4 regions of the Exiguobacterium sp. SH31 genome follow, and region 3 is predicted to be linked to each of the others. Evidence: predicted binding sites of a transcription regulator. Region 3 holds the regulator's gene; each other region holds the start of a gene.
What was found. The regulator Rex, encoded in region 3, represses fermentation and respiration genes when NADH is low (regulators of the CRP and FNR family bind a similar motif). The targets are predictions, from matches to a motif close to TTGTGAAATATTTCACAA.

Region 1 (3,161 bases), on a different contig from region 3:
CATCGCCACACGCATGCCTATCGAGTCTCACCTTGGCCGCGATTTGAAACGACAACGTCTCAAGTCGCTCCTCATCGACGAGCGCGTCGCCATATATATGGACATGAAGCTTCGCACGCCCGAGTCGTGCGAGTCGGAACGAGCTCATGACCGCCTCGATCTCGATCGCGACATGGTTCGCCCACGCCTTATCTGTCTTTATGTACAGGTGATAGAGGTCTCCAGCTTTCGTGTCGAACAATAGCAGCGCGCGCGAAGGCTCGAGTATCCCTTCGACCCGACCGCCCGCCTCGACCGCATGGTAAATGTCTTCCCAAAAACATCCCGGTTGCGTCAACTGAATCCCCTCCTTTCCTTCTGTCTTAATTGTAATCCAATTCGATCGTGACGACAAAAGTTGGCGCTTTCTGAATCTGTCCGGTGCCCGTGGCAACGCATCAAAAAACGTAGCCGGCATACACCGACTACGTCTATATCGCGAATATATTATAAGACAGGTTGCATCGTTTTCAACAACACGTCTGCCGAATGGAGCATCTTCTGTTTCTCTTCGTCTGACAACTCGATTTCGACGACTTGACGCACGCCTTGGCGGTTGATGATTGCCGGCACACCGATATGAATATCGTTCAAGCCGTACTCTCCATCCAAGTAGGCACCGACCGTGAGCAATGTGTTCTCGTTACGTAGCACTGCTTTGACGAGACGAAGCAAGCCGAGACCGATCGCATAGTACGTCGCGCCTTTACGTTCGATGATGTGATACGCAGCGTCACGAACGTTGACGTAGATGTCTTCAAGGTCTTCCCATGTATACTCGTCGTTCTCTTCGAGTAGCTGTTCGACCGATTTGCCGTAAATCCGGGCGTTACTCCATGCCGCGAACTCGGTGTCGCCATGCTCACCCATGATGTAAGCGTGGCAGTTGCGCGGATCGACGTTGAAGTAATCACCTAGCATGTAGCGGAGGCGTGACGTATCGAGTACAGTCCCTGATCCGAAGACGCGATGTTTCGGAAGACCCGAGTATTTCCAAGCCAAGTGTGTCATGATATCGACCGGGTTTGACGCGACGATGATAATACCGTCGAAGCCAGAGGCCATGATGTCAGTGATCATCGCTTTCATGATTTTCGCGTTTTTCTCAACGAGGTCGAGACGTGTCTCACCTGGTTTTTGAGGAGCGCCGGCCGTGATGACGACGATATCTGCAGCACCGCAGTCCGTGTAATCTCCAGCCCAGACGCGCATCGGTGACGAGGCGAACGAGACGCCGTGGTTCAAGTCCATCGCTTCGCCTTCTGCTTTCGCCTTGTTGATGTCGATGATGACGAGTTCTTCACATAGGCTCGCTGTCGTCAATTGATACGCGAAGCTTGCACCGACCGCTCCGGCCCCGACGAGAGCGACTCGTGTTACTTTTGCATGATTTAATGTTTCCATGTTGTTTTTCCACCCTTCAAACAATCTGTTTCATGTTTTTGTTTTGTCTGTTACACCTAGATTGTAACATCATTCACAAACAGTCAATACAAGAGAAACCGTTTTCAGTTTGGCAATATTGTGACAAAATTCACAATCGTTTGAAACATCCTCATTTTCTGTACTACCCTTATGCGAATGCAAGAAAACCAATAGCTGCCGCGGAGGCGATCGCCAAGAAATTGACGGCGTCGTTGCCGAGAAAGCGCCATCCAGATACATAGTCGGTCGCTTCGCCGTGATGCAGCTTTTTCTCCGTCAGTTTTTGGCACGTCCGACAGCGATACTTCCGTTGTACGGTCGCACCGAGCAACGTATCGACGACGCTGCCGCTCAGACCGAGCGCAATCAATAGAAATAGCGTGCCCATCGTTATATTTAAGAACGGGAGCGATGCCAAGACGATGGTCGTCGCACCGGCGACAGACATGAGCGTACCGAACGGTGACACCCCACCGCTCGTCCCCGGTTCAACTTCACGCAATGTCAAAATAGAGCGCGGTCGGCGCGATGCGAGAACGCCGAACTCGGACCCCCACGTGTCACTCGTCGCCGCCGCGATTGAAACGACGTAAGCGAATAGCCACGCCTCGTTCGAAGTCATCGCCATTCCGACGGCGGTGAGCATGGCGATCCCTCCGTTCGCAAGCACTTGCACGAAGTCACGCGGTCCGGATTTTTCGACGATGTCATCGACCGACGTTTTGTCGCGGGCGCGATATTTTGAAGCGAGCGAGGACGTCGAAAAGAACACACCGAGCAAGTACAGCCCGAACCAGCCAAAACCAAACCCGATGACCGTCCCTGTCACGATCGTCAAGATCGCCCCAGAGAACGTCAACGACCGGAGACGATATCCGGCCAGTGCAACTAGACAAGTTACGAGGACGATTGAGAGCATCGAATCATTTCCCTTTCTGTCACGATCAGTTCGACAGGTATGTCGTGTGGTTCGATCGGTATTTCGTCGAGCACTTGTACGTCGTAGGCGAGCGCGATTGTCGCACCGCGATATGTCGCTAAGAAACGGTCGTAATAACCCCCGCCCCAACCGATCCGATATCCAGAACGGTCAAAGACACGGCCTGGGACGATACAGACATCGATGTCGAGGTCGGTTTCCGCGGTCGTCGGCTCGAGAATACCCATTACCCCCGGCTCGAGGTCGCTGAACGTCCTGATTTCGTGGAACGTGAGCCCCTGTTTCGTTACTTTCGGCACCAACACCGATTTTCCTGCTTTTAAAGCTGTATCGATGAGCGGACGCGTATTCACTTCAAGGTCGAGTGACAGTGTGAGTGCGACCGTATACGCTTGTTGCCACTCAGGGAGCGACGCCACGGTATGTAGGATCGCTTCATCACGCCCGTCACGATCGGTGAGCACGCGAATATTCACATGAACCGCTTTTCGGAGCTCTTGTTTAGCTGTCATTTGTTATTCCTCCTATCGAAAAAAAAGGCCGCCACATGAGTGACGGCCGGTCTCAATTATTTCACTTCGCGGTAAAGCGTGTGACGACGGAGACGTGGGTTGTATTTGCGCAATTCGAGGCGCTCTGGGTTGTTACGTTTGTTTTTCTTCGTGATGTACGTGCGATCGCCTGTTTCTGTGCAAGCTAGTGTGATTTTAACGCGCATATCTTTCACTCCCATCTTACTAATGTTGTATCAAGTGCT
Region 2 (3,161 bases), on a different contig from region 3:
AACCGCTTGCCCGTCACGCGGCATGCGTGGCGGAACAAATCGACGTTCGGGTCCCCGTCATTGAAATTGACGCCTTCCTTTACTTTGAAGATTTGAATCGGGAAAATCGGCGTCTCCCCGTTACCTAATCCTCGCTCTGTCGCTTTTAACAACTCGCGGATAAACACCCGTCCCCACCGACTCGTGTCGGTGCCGTAGTTGATCGACACGAACGGAACTTGACCGCCGCCGCGCGAGTGCATCGAGTTGGCGTTATGGATAAACGCCTCGCACGCCTGGTACGTCGCCGATACGGTTTCTGCTTCAGCAATCTGTTGTTGTTGTTCCGCCGTCAGCTCAATCGGTAGTCCGTTCAGCCGCTCGAGTTGACGTTCATACGTCTTCTCGACGTAAGGAGCGAGATCGACGTCAAACATCGGGAACGCCTGTCCCCCGTGTTGCATGTTCTGATTCGCTTGAAGAATGATCGAGGCGAGCGCCATCGCTGAACGAATGTCCTGCGGGGGACGAATCGTCCCGTGTCCGGTGTGGAACCCGTTCGCGAGTAACTCTCCGAGCGGGATTTGACAACACGTCGTCGATCCGGTCACATAGTAATCGGCGTCATGCACATATAAGTAATTATCACGGATCGCTAGACGTGACCGTTCCGACAATAGATACGTGGTCGATAATTGTTTTGACACTTCTGAAGATAAGCGCGCTAGTTTGCCGAGTGGCGACTTCCCGTCGACGTTGGCGTTCTCTTGGATCAAATCTTGATCTGGTAGCACACAGACATCATTATAAAGCTGGAGCATGTTCACTCCGCATCACCTCGCTATATATTGATTATTTAACTTCTGATAACCGATAAAAATTCTATATATAGATTATGTCACGTTTTATCGATTTGAGGCACGTCGATATTGTGACAGTTGCAACCGATCCCGAACGTAAAAAAACAGCCGAATCCCTGACGTGGGCTCGACTGTGCGTTTCGTGATGTATGTCATACTTCTTTGGCTGGCTTGACGATTTTCAGTTCGACTTCTTCTTCCTCAGACTCTTGTGCTTCACGCAATCCTTTAGCGTTCAACCATGTATAGATCGCGCCCATGAATAACGCGCCTCCGATAATGTTTCCGAACGTAGCCGGAATCAAGTTGTGGATGGCTCCAGCAAAGCTGATTGCTTCTGGATGCGGAACAACGAGTGTGAGTGCGAACAAGACGAAGTTGGCGATGACGTGATCAAACCCTGAAGCGAAGAAGACGGCCACTAGGAAGATCATCGAGAAGATTTGGGCAAATTCATTTTTCATCTGTTTCGGCAAGAAGATAGCGAGACAGACCATCCAGTTACAGAAGATCGCTCTAAAAAAGATTTCGACTGTCGTATGATGCATCTTGCTCTCGACGACGGCAAATAACCAGTTGTTCATGCCGAGCTCTTGAATGACTCCAGTCGGCGCAAGCAATAAAGCGAAAAGAATGCCGCCGAGCGCGTTCCCGACGAAGCAAAGCAACCAGACGAGCATCGTATCACTCAGCGTCGTATAGCCACGCATCGTTGAAGTCGTAAAATACATCGTATTCCCGGTAAATAGTTCAGCGCCTCCGTAGATGATCATGACGAGCGCGATCCCGAAAGAGAATCCCCCGATGAGCGTCGTAAATGGTGAATCTACAAGATACATGCCGTTGACGACTTTTAATGTGAAGATTGATGCGAACCCGATAAAAATCCCCGCGAGCATTGCCCGTAAAAAATATTCCATCGGCCGATAGTGAATCATCGCTGAGGAAGCCTGTGCTTTCTTCCGTAATGATTCGAGTGCATGGATTTCCATTGATGCCATGTCACAAACCCTTCTTTCTGTTTAAATGAACCATATAATAAGAACAAACATGTGAAATCATTAACAATATAAGCCCGGAGCGACATTTTTGCAACTGCCCATTCGAACTGTTGACACACTTTTCACATCGTAATCGGTTACATTTGTCGGATTTGTGACTAAAAAAAGCGACCCTTCGTAAAGGGCCGCATGAAACCAATTATGCTTTCTCAGAAGAATCTGTCGTCTCATCAGTCGATTTTTCTGGAGCTGAAGCTTCTTCACTTTCAGTTTCCTCTTCTTCGACTGCTACCGGCTCGTTCACTGATGCGATTTGAAGATCGCCTTCAGATAAAATTTCATAATCCTTATTCTCCGGAATGTCAGCAACTGTGAGTGAGTCACCGATCCCTAGCTCACTAACGTCGAGCTCGATTCGCTCTGGGATGTTAGCAGGTGTTGCCGAAACAGTGACTTTATAGAGTGCTTGCGACAAGAAGCCGCCTTCTTTGACACCTTTCGCGTCGCCGACGAGTGTGACGTCTGCTTCAACTTCAGTTGCCTCATCCATTTTGACTGCCATGAACTCGACGTGCTTGTATGTGCTCGTGAACGGGTCAACTTCCGTCCCGTGAACGAGTGTGTTTACTTTCTTGCCGTCGATGTTAAGTTCGATCAAGGCGTTGTCACCGTGTTCACGGAGAATCTTGCGCAATGCCATTTCTTCAAACGCGACTGGTGTGCTTTCGACTTTGTAGCCGTAAACGACACCAAGTACTTTTCCTTCTTTACGCAAGTTTGTTCGAACCGAACGTGGTCGTAATTCTCGTGTCGTTACTTTAAGCGTGTCTGTCATAATCATTTCCCCCTACTGGTTTATGAATCATGTCTACATCTTGAGGGTGAGGCAGTGTGAACTCCACCTCTCAACCTCGATGCGTTTGACGACATGTGTATATTGTTCCCATACCTAAGCATCCATAAACGTTACAGTCGGTTAAAATAAGATTACAACGTTTGTCACATGACACGTTTGAACAACTTCTCGAGTTCATACGTACTCCACTTCACTAAAATCGGACGTCCATGCGGACACGTATACGGGGACGTCGTCTCGCCAAGGTCGCGGATCAACTGTCGCATCATCTCGAGGTTTAACGGATGGTTCGCTTTGATCGATCGTTTGCACGCCATCAGAATCGACGCCTCTTCGCGATATTTAGCGATATCGATTGATCGGTCCCGAATTGCCATCTCGATCAAATCACGGACTGTCCCTTCGAGATCGTGCTGCGGATACCATGTCGGGATTTCCCGGACGAGAAACGTATTGCCTCCGAAC
Region 3 (3,161 bases):
CGAACGCGAGGACGTTCCCATCATCGAGCAAACTGTATACCTGACCACTGCCTTTCGTGAGCAATCCGCGAATATCACCTGACATCGATGTGATGATATACTTTTCGTCATCAGCCCATAACATCATTCCTGTTGTTACATTCGTTGAGACGAGTCGATTCTCACTTCCTGCTTCGATTGGGAATGTCGTCGCTACATTCGTACGTATATCCCACATCACCCACTCCGGCCACCCTTTTAACATAAATCGGCCATCCCCGATCGCATAAATATTATAAGCAGCAGACACTCGAATCGGTAATGTATAGACTTCACCGGTCTTCACATGTACGAGCGTCTCAGGATCTCCCGAGCGCCACACATATTCACTATTTCCTACCACTTCTCCCGCCGGAATAATTTCAGGCTTGGCATAACTATCTGCCCGAACATCTAATCCGGGCGCCGCCACCATGACGAGCACAACGAGTATGCTCCATAACCATTTGTTCATCGTTCTCCTCATTTCTGTTTATGAATACATAACTTTCAAAAATAATCCATTTTTGATTTAACATTACTAATTTTAAGTTGTTTTTTCAAAATTGAATAGCCCTAAATTATAAAAAAAGAACACTCCGTCTCATGACGTAGTGTTCATTTCTCATTCATCTGTTTCATCAAATCCATCTGTTCTTTCACTTGCGCTTCTTTCTCACGTCGGAGCACACCGCGATACGTCACGCGCGAGATCGATAAGCTGATCTCATATAGGAAGAAGAGCGGCAGCGACACCATGAGGTGCGACGTCAAATCCGGCGGCGTGATGAATGCCGCGATGACGAACAAGGCGAAGTAAGCGTACTTCCGAATTTTCGAGAGGAAGTACGGTGTCACGACACCGATGCGTGTCAAGAACATCGTCACGACCGGAAGTTGGAACAACAGCCCGAACGGGATCGTCAGCTGCAACAGGAACGTGAAATAGTTCGTCGCTCCGATGATCTGTGTCAGACCGAGGTCTTGCCCGAGGTCCGTCGAGATATCGAGGACGAGCGGGAACAACCAATAGTAGGCGAATGCGAGACCGATGAGGAACAAGATAAAGATGACCGGGATATAGGCGAGCGTCCATTTTCGTTCATTCGGATGCAGACCAGGTGCGACGAACGCCCACAGTTGATACAGTAGAAATGGACCCGATGCGACGAGCCCGATGACGAGCGCCAAGTTCAAGTAGATCATGAGCGGGTCCGCGACCCCAAAGGCGTTCAGCTCGAGCCCTCGTTCGACGAGGTCCGCCTGCAGATAGGCGAGCACGTACTTGACACTCGGCAAAGCGATCAGAAAGAAGGCAAAGACGACAAATGCCGACAGCATCAGTCGTCTCCGCAGCTCTGTCAAGTGATCGGACAGTGCCCGTTCTTGATCAGGTTGATGGCTCATGGCTTACTGCTCTTTCTTCTCAATTTCTTTCTTGTCGGTCTCGTCGTGCTCTTTCATCATACCGTTCGTGGCATTTTTGAACTCACGGAGCGTCTGCCCTGCTGCCCGGCCGAACTCTGGCAATTTCTTCGGCCCGAAGAGGATGAGCGCGATGATGGCGATGACGAAAATACTGACGCCACCTGGCATACCGACGACGAGTGATGATTGTAGAAATTCCATTATTGATGGACCCCCTCAGCGGATGGATAGTGTTGCATAAAGTAAATGAGCGACTGGAGTTCGATCGACAAGTCGATATGATGGACGCGGACCGTGTCCGGTACAGTCAATCGTGCCGGCGTGAAGTTCAAGATCCCTCGAACGCCATAGCGGACCAAATCATCGGCGACCGGTTGCGCGTAAGCGGACGGGACCGTGAGGATGGCGACATCGATCTTGTTTTGCTTCATGATCTGTTCCATCTCATCGACGTGATGAATCGGGACACCTGACATCGTCGTGCCGACTTTTGTCTCGTCTGCGTCGAACCCGACGACGATATGTGTGTTATTGTTTTTAAGGAAGTTATAGTTGACGAACGCTGTCCCGAGATGACCGACCCCGACCAAGGCGACGTTCGTGATCTCGTCTTGATTCAGCGTCTTACGGAAAAATTCTAACAGATACTGTACGTTATAGCCATATCCCTTTTTACCGAGCGCACCGAAGTATGAGAAGTCACGGCGAATCGTTGCCGAATCGACCTTGACCGCCTCGCTCAGTTCAGCAGAAGAGACACGCTGTTTCCCTGACGAATGTAGGCTTTGGATAAACCGATAGTATAGTGGCAACCGTTTGGCTGTCGCTTGCGGAATCTTTGGTTCGTTTTGACTCAACAGAAAGAGCCTCCTTTTTACGACGCGTTTCAAACGAATCTGATTTCATACACCTTGATTGTAAACGAATTCACATAAGCACTCAATGAATATACCTGAAAAGGGGAAGAAATAAAGTATACTAAACAGAGAGAAAGGGGTTTTTTCACTTGATCCTACTGCAAGTCAACAACTTATCCAAATCGTTCGGCGTCGAGCCGATTTTAGAGAATGTCAAACTAGAAATCCAAGAAGGCGAACGCGTCGCCCTCGTCGGCCGCAACGGCGCCGGCAAGTCGACACTGTTAAAAGTCATCGCCGGCGAGTACAACTATGACTCGGGCGACATCATGAAGCCAAAAGACGTGACGATCGGCTATCTCGCCCAAGACTCAGGATTAGAATCGAACGAGACGATGTGGAACGAGATGCTCACCGTCTTCACCGACTTGATCGAACAAGAGAAGACGCTCCGCCAGATGGAGCAAGACATGGGCTCGGAGCGCATCTTGAACGACCCGGCCGCCTACGAGCGTCTGCTCGCGGCGTATGACGAGGAGCAACACACGTTCAAAGACCGCGGCGGCTATCAGTACGAAGCGACGATCCGCTCGATCTTGCACGGGATGCGGTTTTATCCGGACGACTTCGAACGTCGGATCGATACGCTCTCAGGCGGACAGCGGACACGTCTTGCCTTAGCGAAGATGCTCCTGCAAAGCCCGGACCTGCTCATCTTGGATGAGCCGACGAACCATTTGGACATCGAGACGCTCAGCTGGCTCGAGAAATATTTGAGCGGCTATAAAGGTGCCGTCCTCATCGTCTCCCACGACCGTTACTTCCTCGACCGCGTCGTCTCTGTCGTCTACGAGCTGT
Region 4 (3,161 bases), on a different contig from region 3:
ATCGTATGCGTTTCGTGCAGTTTGAGTTTTTTCTTCTCGATCAATTCAACGAGACGTCCTGGTGTCCCGACGATCAAATGCGGTTTTTTCTTCAAGCGATCGATTTGGCGCTTCAGTTCGACGCCGCCGATGAACGAGGCGATCCGGACGTCACCTTTTTCGGTGAAACGTTGCGCCACCGTTTGGATCTGCATGACGAGTTCGCGCGTCGGTGCGACGATGACGACTTGGATCCGGTCGTTCGAGGCATCGATTTTTTCAATAGCGGGTAAAAGATAAGCGAGTGTCTTACCTGTTCCTGTCGGCGCTTCAATCGTGACGTCTTTTCCTTCTAAAAGGGGCGGGAACGCTTCCGCTTGGACCGGCATCGGTTCGTTAAAGCCAAGGCGTTCCCAGGCTTCGTTAATGAATGGTTTTGTAAAGTTCATATCAGTTCTCCTTATCGTTGGGCAAAAACAAAGGAAGCATAAGCGCTCCCTGGTTCAAATATAGCGAACATGTTCAGTGTCTTGGTCAATTGATGAACGGAGCGTCTGTGTGTACACTTGTCCGTCCTCGACGAGTTTGATGTGCACGTCGATGTGCTCAGGCGAGGCTTCGACACCTTCGACCGTGAAGCCTTGATACACGCGGTATTCCAATTCTTTAAGCAATTTTGAATAGGCGTTTAGTTCTGGATACGTCGTCGCGACGTCGATTGGGCGCGACACGAGTGCGACCATTAAATGGTCACGGAAATCAATGAAATCTTCATTCTCGATATCGTCATCAAAGCGAATCCAAAAGCCTTTTTCTTCAAATTCTGTGATAAATCCGTCGCGCTTGTCTCCAGCCTCTTCGACTTTAAGGGAGATGCGGTCACCGGCTTTTAAGTTATGCTCGGCTGTTAATGGTTCATACGTCATGGGAAGAACCCCTTCCTCTTCTACAATGTTCTGCTTCCATTGTGCTCGATATAAGGCAAAAATTCAAGTTCTATCCCGAACCTGTGAGTTAAGTCACTACAAAAACTGTATGATTTTTCACAACTCTTTAAAGATAATACAGGATTAACAAGAACGTGAACGGACAGGGATTCGTCTGTTTCTATGTAAGTTAAAAAATGACTATAACAGATAAAATAGCGCTTACAAAAACGGCATAACACCAATGTTCATGAGATTGTTACAACTTTCACAAGAATGTAAAACATATTGTTCACGTTTTCACGTACACTCATATTATAAGGAATCAGGCAGTTATCTCAACTATGAGGAGTGACCATAATGGCAACTGAAATTAAATCAGCCTGGTCAGGATTTGTTCCTGGACAGTGGACGAACGAAGTGAATGTCGGTGAATTTATCCGCTTGAACCGCCACGAGTATACAGGGGATGACCGTTTCTTAGTCGGACCGACAGAGGCGACGAATCGTCTTTGGGGACAAGTGATGGAATTGACGAAAGAAGAACGGGAACGCGGGGGCGTTTGGGATGTCGATCAAAACACGCCGTCGACAATCATCTCACACGGACCTGGGTACTTAAATAAAGACCTTGAAAAAGTCGTCGGTGTCCAAACGGACGAACCGTTCAAACGCTCGATTCATCCGAACGGCGGCATTCGCATGGTCGACGCCGCGCTCGAGTCATACGGCTTCGAACCAAATCCTGAAATCACAAAAATCTATTCAGACATTCGTAAAACACACAACCAAGGTGTTTTCGATGCCTACACACCAGAGATGCGGGCAGCACGTAAGTCAGGGATCATCACAGGTCTCCCAGACGCATACGGACGTGGTCGGATCATCGGTGACTACCGTCGCGTTGCCTTGTACGGTTTAGACTTCTTGATTGCCGAGCGTAAAAAAGATTTGGCGAACAATGGCGGTTTCCTCTCGGAAGCAGACATTCGGACGCGGGAAGAGATGTCTGAACAGCTTCGTGCCCTTCAAGAATTGAAACAACTCGGCGCTGCTTACGGATTCGACCTCGGTCGCCCGGCTGAAACGACGCAAGAAGCCTATCAATGGGTATATCTCGCTTACCTTGCAGCTGTCAAAGAACAAAACGGTGCGGCGATGTCTCTCGGACGCGTATCGACATTCCTTGACGTGTACGCTGAGCGTGACATGGCGGCGGGCCGTTTGACAGAGTCAGACGTCCAAGAAATCGTCGATCACTTCATCATGAAACTCCGCATCGTCAAATTCTTGCGGACGCCTGACTATAACGAATTGTTCTCTGGAGATCCAACGTGGGTCACGGAATCAATCGGTGGGATGAGTGAGGATGGCCGTTCGAACGTCACGAAGAGCTCGTTCCGTTTCCTTCACTCGCTCACAAACCTCGGCCCGGCACCAGAACCGAACTTGACGGTACTTTGGTCGACGAAATTACCGGAAGGATTCAAACAATATTGCGCGAAGATGTCAATTGAGACGTCAGCAATCCAATATGAGAACGACGACCTCATGCTTCCAGAGTTTGGTGACGATTACGGCATCGCCTGCTGTGTGTCACCGATGAAGATCGGCAAACAGATGCAGTTCTTCGGGGCCCGTGCCAATATGGCGAAAGCACTCCTCTACAGCATGAACGGTGGACGCGATGAGAAAAGCGGCGATCAAATCGCTCCGGCTTGGGACATGAACACAGAAGACGTCCTCACGTACGACAAAGTGTACGCTGACTTCGACCGGACGCTCGACTGGCTCGCGGAGCTTTACGTCAACACACTCAACGTCATTCACTTCATGCATGATAAATATGCGTACGAACGGATTGAAATGGCGCTCCACGACCCTGAAATCTTACGGACGATGGCTTGTGGTATCGCTGGCCTTTCGGTGACGGCGGACAGCTTGTCAGCAATCAAATATGCGACGGTCAAACCGGTCCGAAATGAATTCGGCATCGCTGTCGACTTTGAAACAGAAGGCGACTTCCCGAAATTCGGGAACAACGATGACCGTGTCGACGCGATCGCTGTCGAACTCGTAGAATCGTTCATGGAAAAAGTCCGGAAACACAAAACGTACCGCGACGCGCTTCATACGCAATCGGTCTTGACGATCACGTCGAACGTCGTCTACGGCAAGAAAACAGGTAATACACCGGACGGCCGTCGTGCTGGTGAGCCGTTCGCACCGGGTGCGAACCCGATGCACGGCCGCGAT

Region 1: a site for Rex is predicted at 1,562-1,579, ahead of A6395_RS02490 (L-lactate dehydrogenase). Genes of this name have one in related genera too.
Region 2: a site for Rex is predicted at 1,890-1,907, ahead of A6395_RS00275 (formate/nitrite transporter family protein). Genes of this name have one in related genera too.
Region 4: a site for Rex is predicted at 1,162-1,179, ahead of pflB (formate C-acetyltransferase). Genes of this name have one in related genera too.

The regions. Positions count from the first base shown of each region.
Region 1 is NZ_LYTG01000015.1:6,203-9,363, forward strand. It holds gene A6395_RS02485 (rhomboid family intramembrane serine protease) at 1-337, opposite strand, end outside; gene A6395_RS02490 (L-lactate dehydrogenase) at 487-1,443, opposite strand; gene A6395_RS02495 (DUF92 domain-containing protein) at 1,613-2,383, opposite strand; gene A6395_RS02500 (5-formyltetrahydrofolate cyclo-ligase) at 2,362-2,916, opposite strand; gene rpmG (50S ribosomal protein L33) at 2,973-3,137, opposite strand.
Region 2 is NZ_LYTG01000001.1:48,648-51,808, reverse strand. It holds gene A6395_RS00280 (anaerobic ribonucleoside triphosphate reductase) at 1-800, opposite strand, end outside; gene A6395_RS00275 (formate/nitrite transporter family protein) at 992-1,831, opposite strand; gene A6395_RS00270 (50S ribosomal protein L25/general stress protein Ctc) at 2,040-2,675, opposite strand; gene mutL (DNA mismatch repair endonuclease MutL) at 2,840-3,161, opposite strand, start outside.
Region 3 is NZ_LYTG01000075.1:8,962-12,122, forward strand. It holds gene A6395_RS10745 (hypothetical protein) at 1-493, opposite strand, end outside; gene tatC (twin-arginine translocase subunit TatC) at 637-1,425, opposite strand; gene A6395_RS10755 (twin-arginine translocase TatA/TatE family subunit) at 1,429-1,647, opposite strand; gene A6395_RS10760 (redox-sensing transcriptional repressor Rex) at 1,647-2,303, opposite strand; gene A6395_RS10765 (ABC-F family ATP-binding cassette domain-containing protein) at 2,453-3,161, shown strand, end outside.
Region 4 is NZ_LYTG01000083.1:24,787-27,947, forward strand. It holds gene A6395_RS11580 (DEAD/DEAH box helicase) at 1-428, opposite strand, end outside; gene A6395_RS11585 (hypothetical protein) at 483-905, opposite strand; gene pflB (formate C-acetyltransferase) at 1,266-3,161, shown strand, end outside.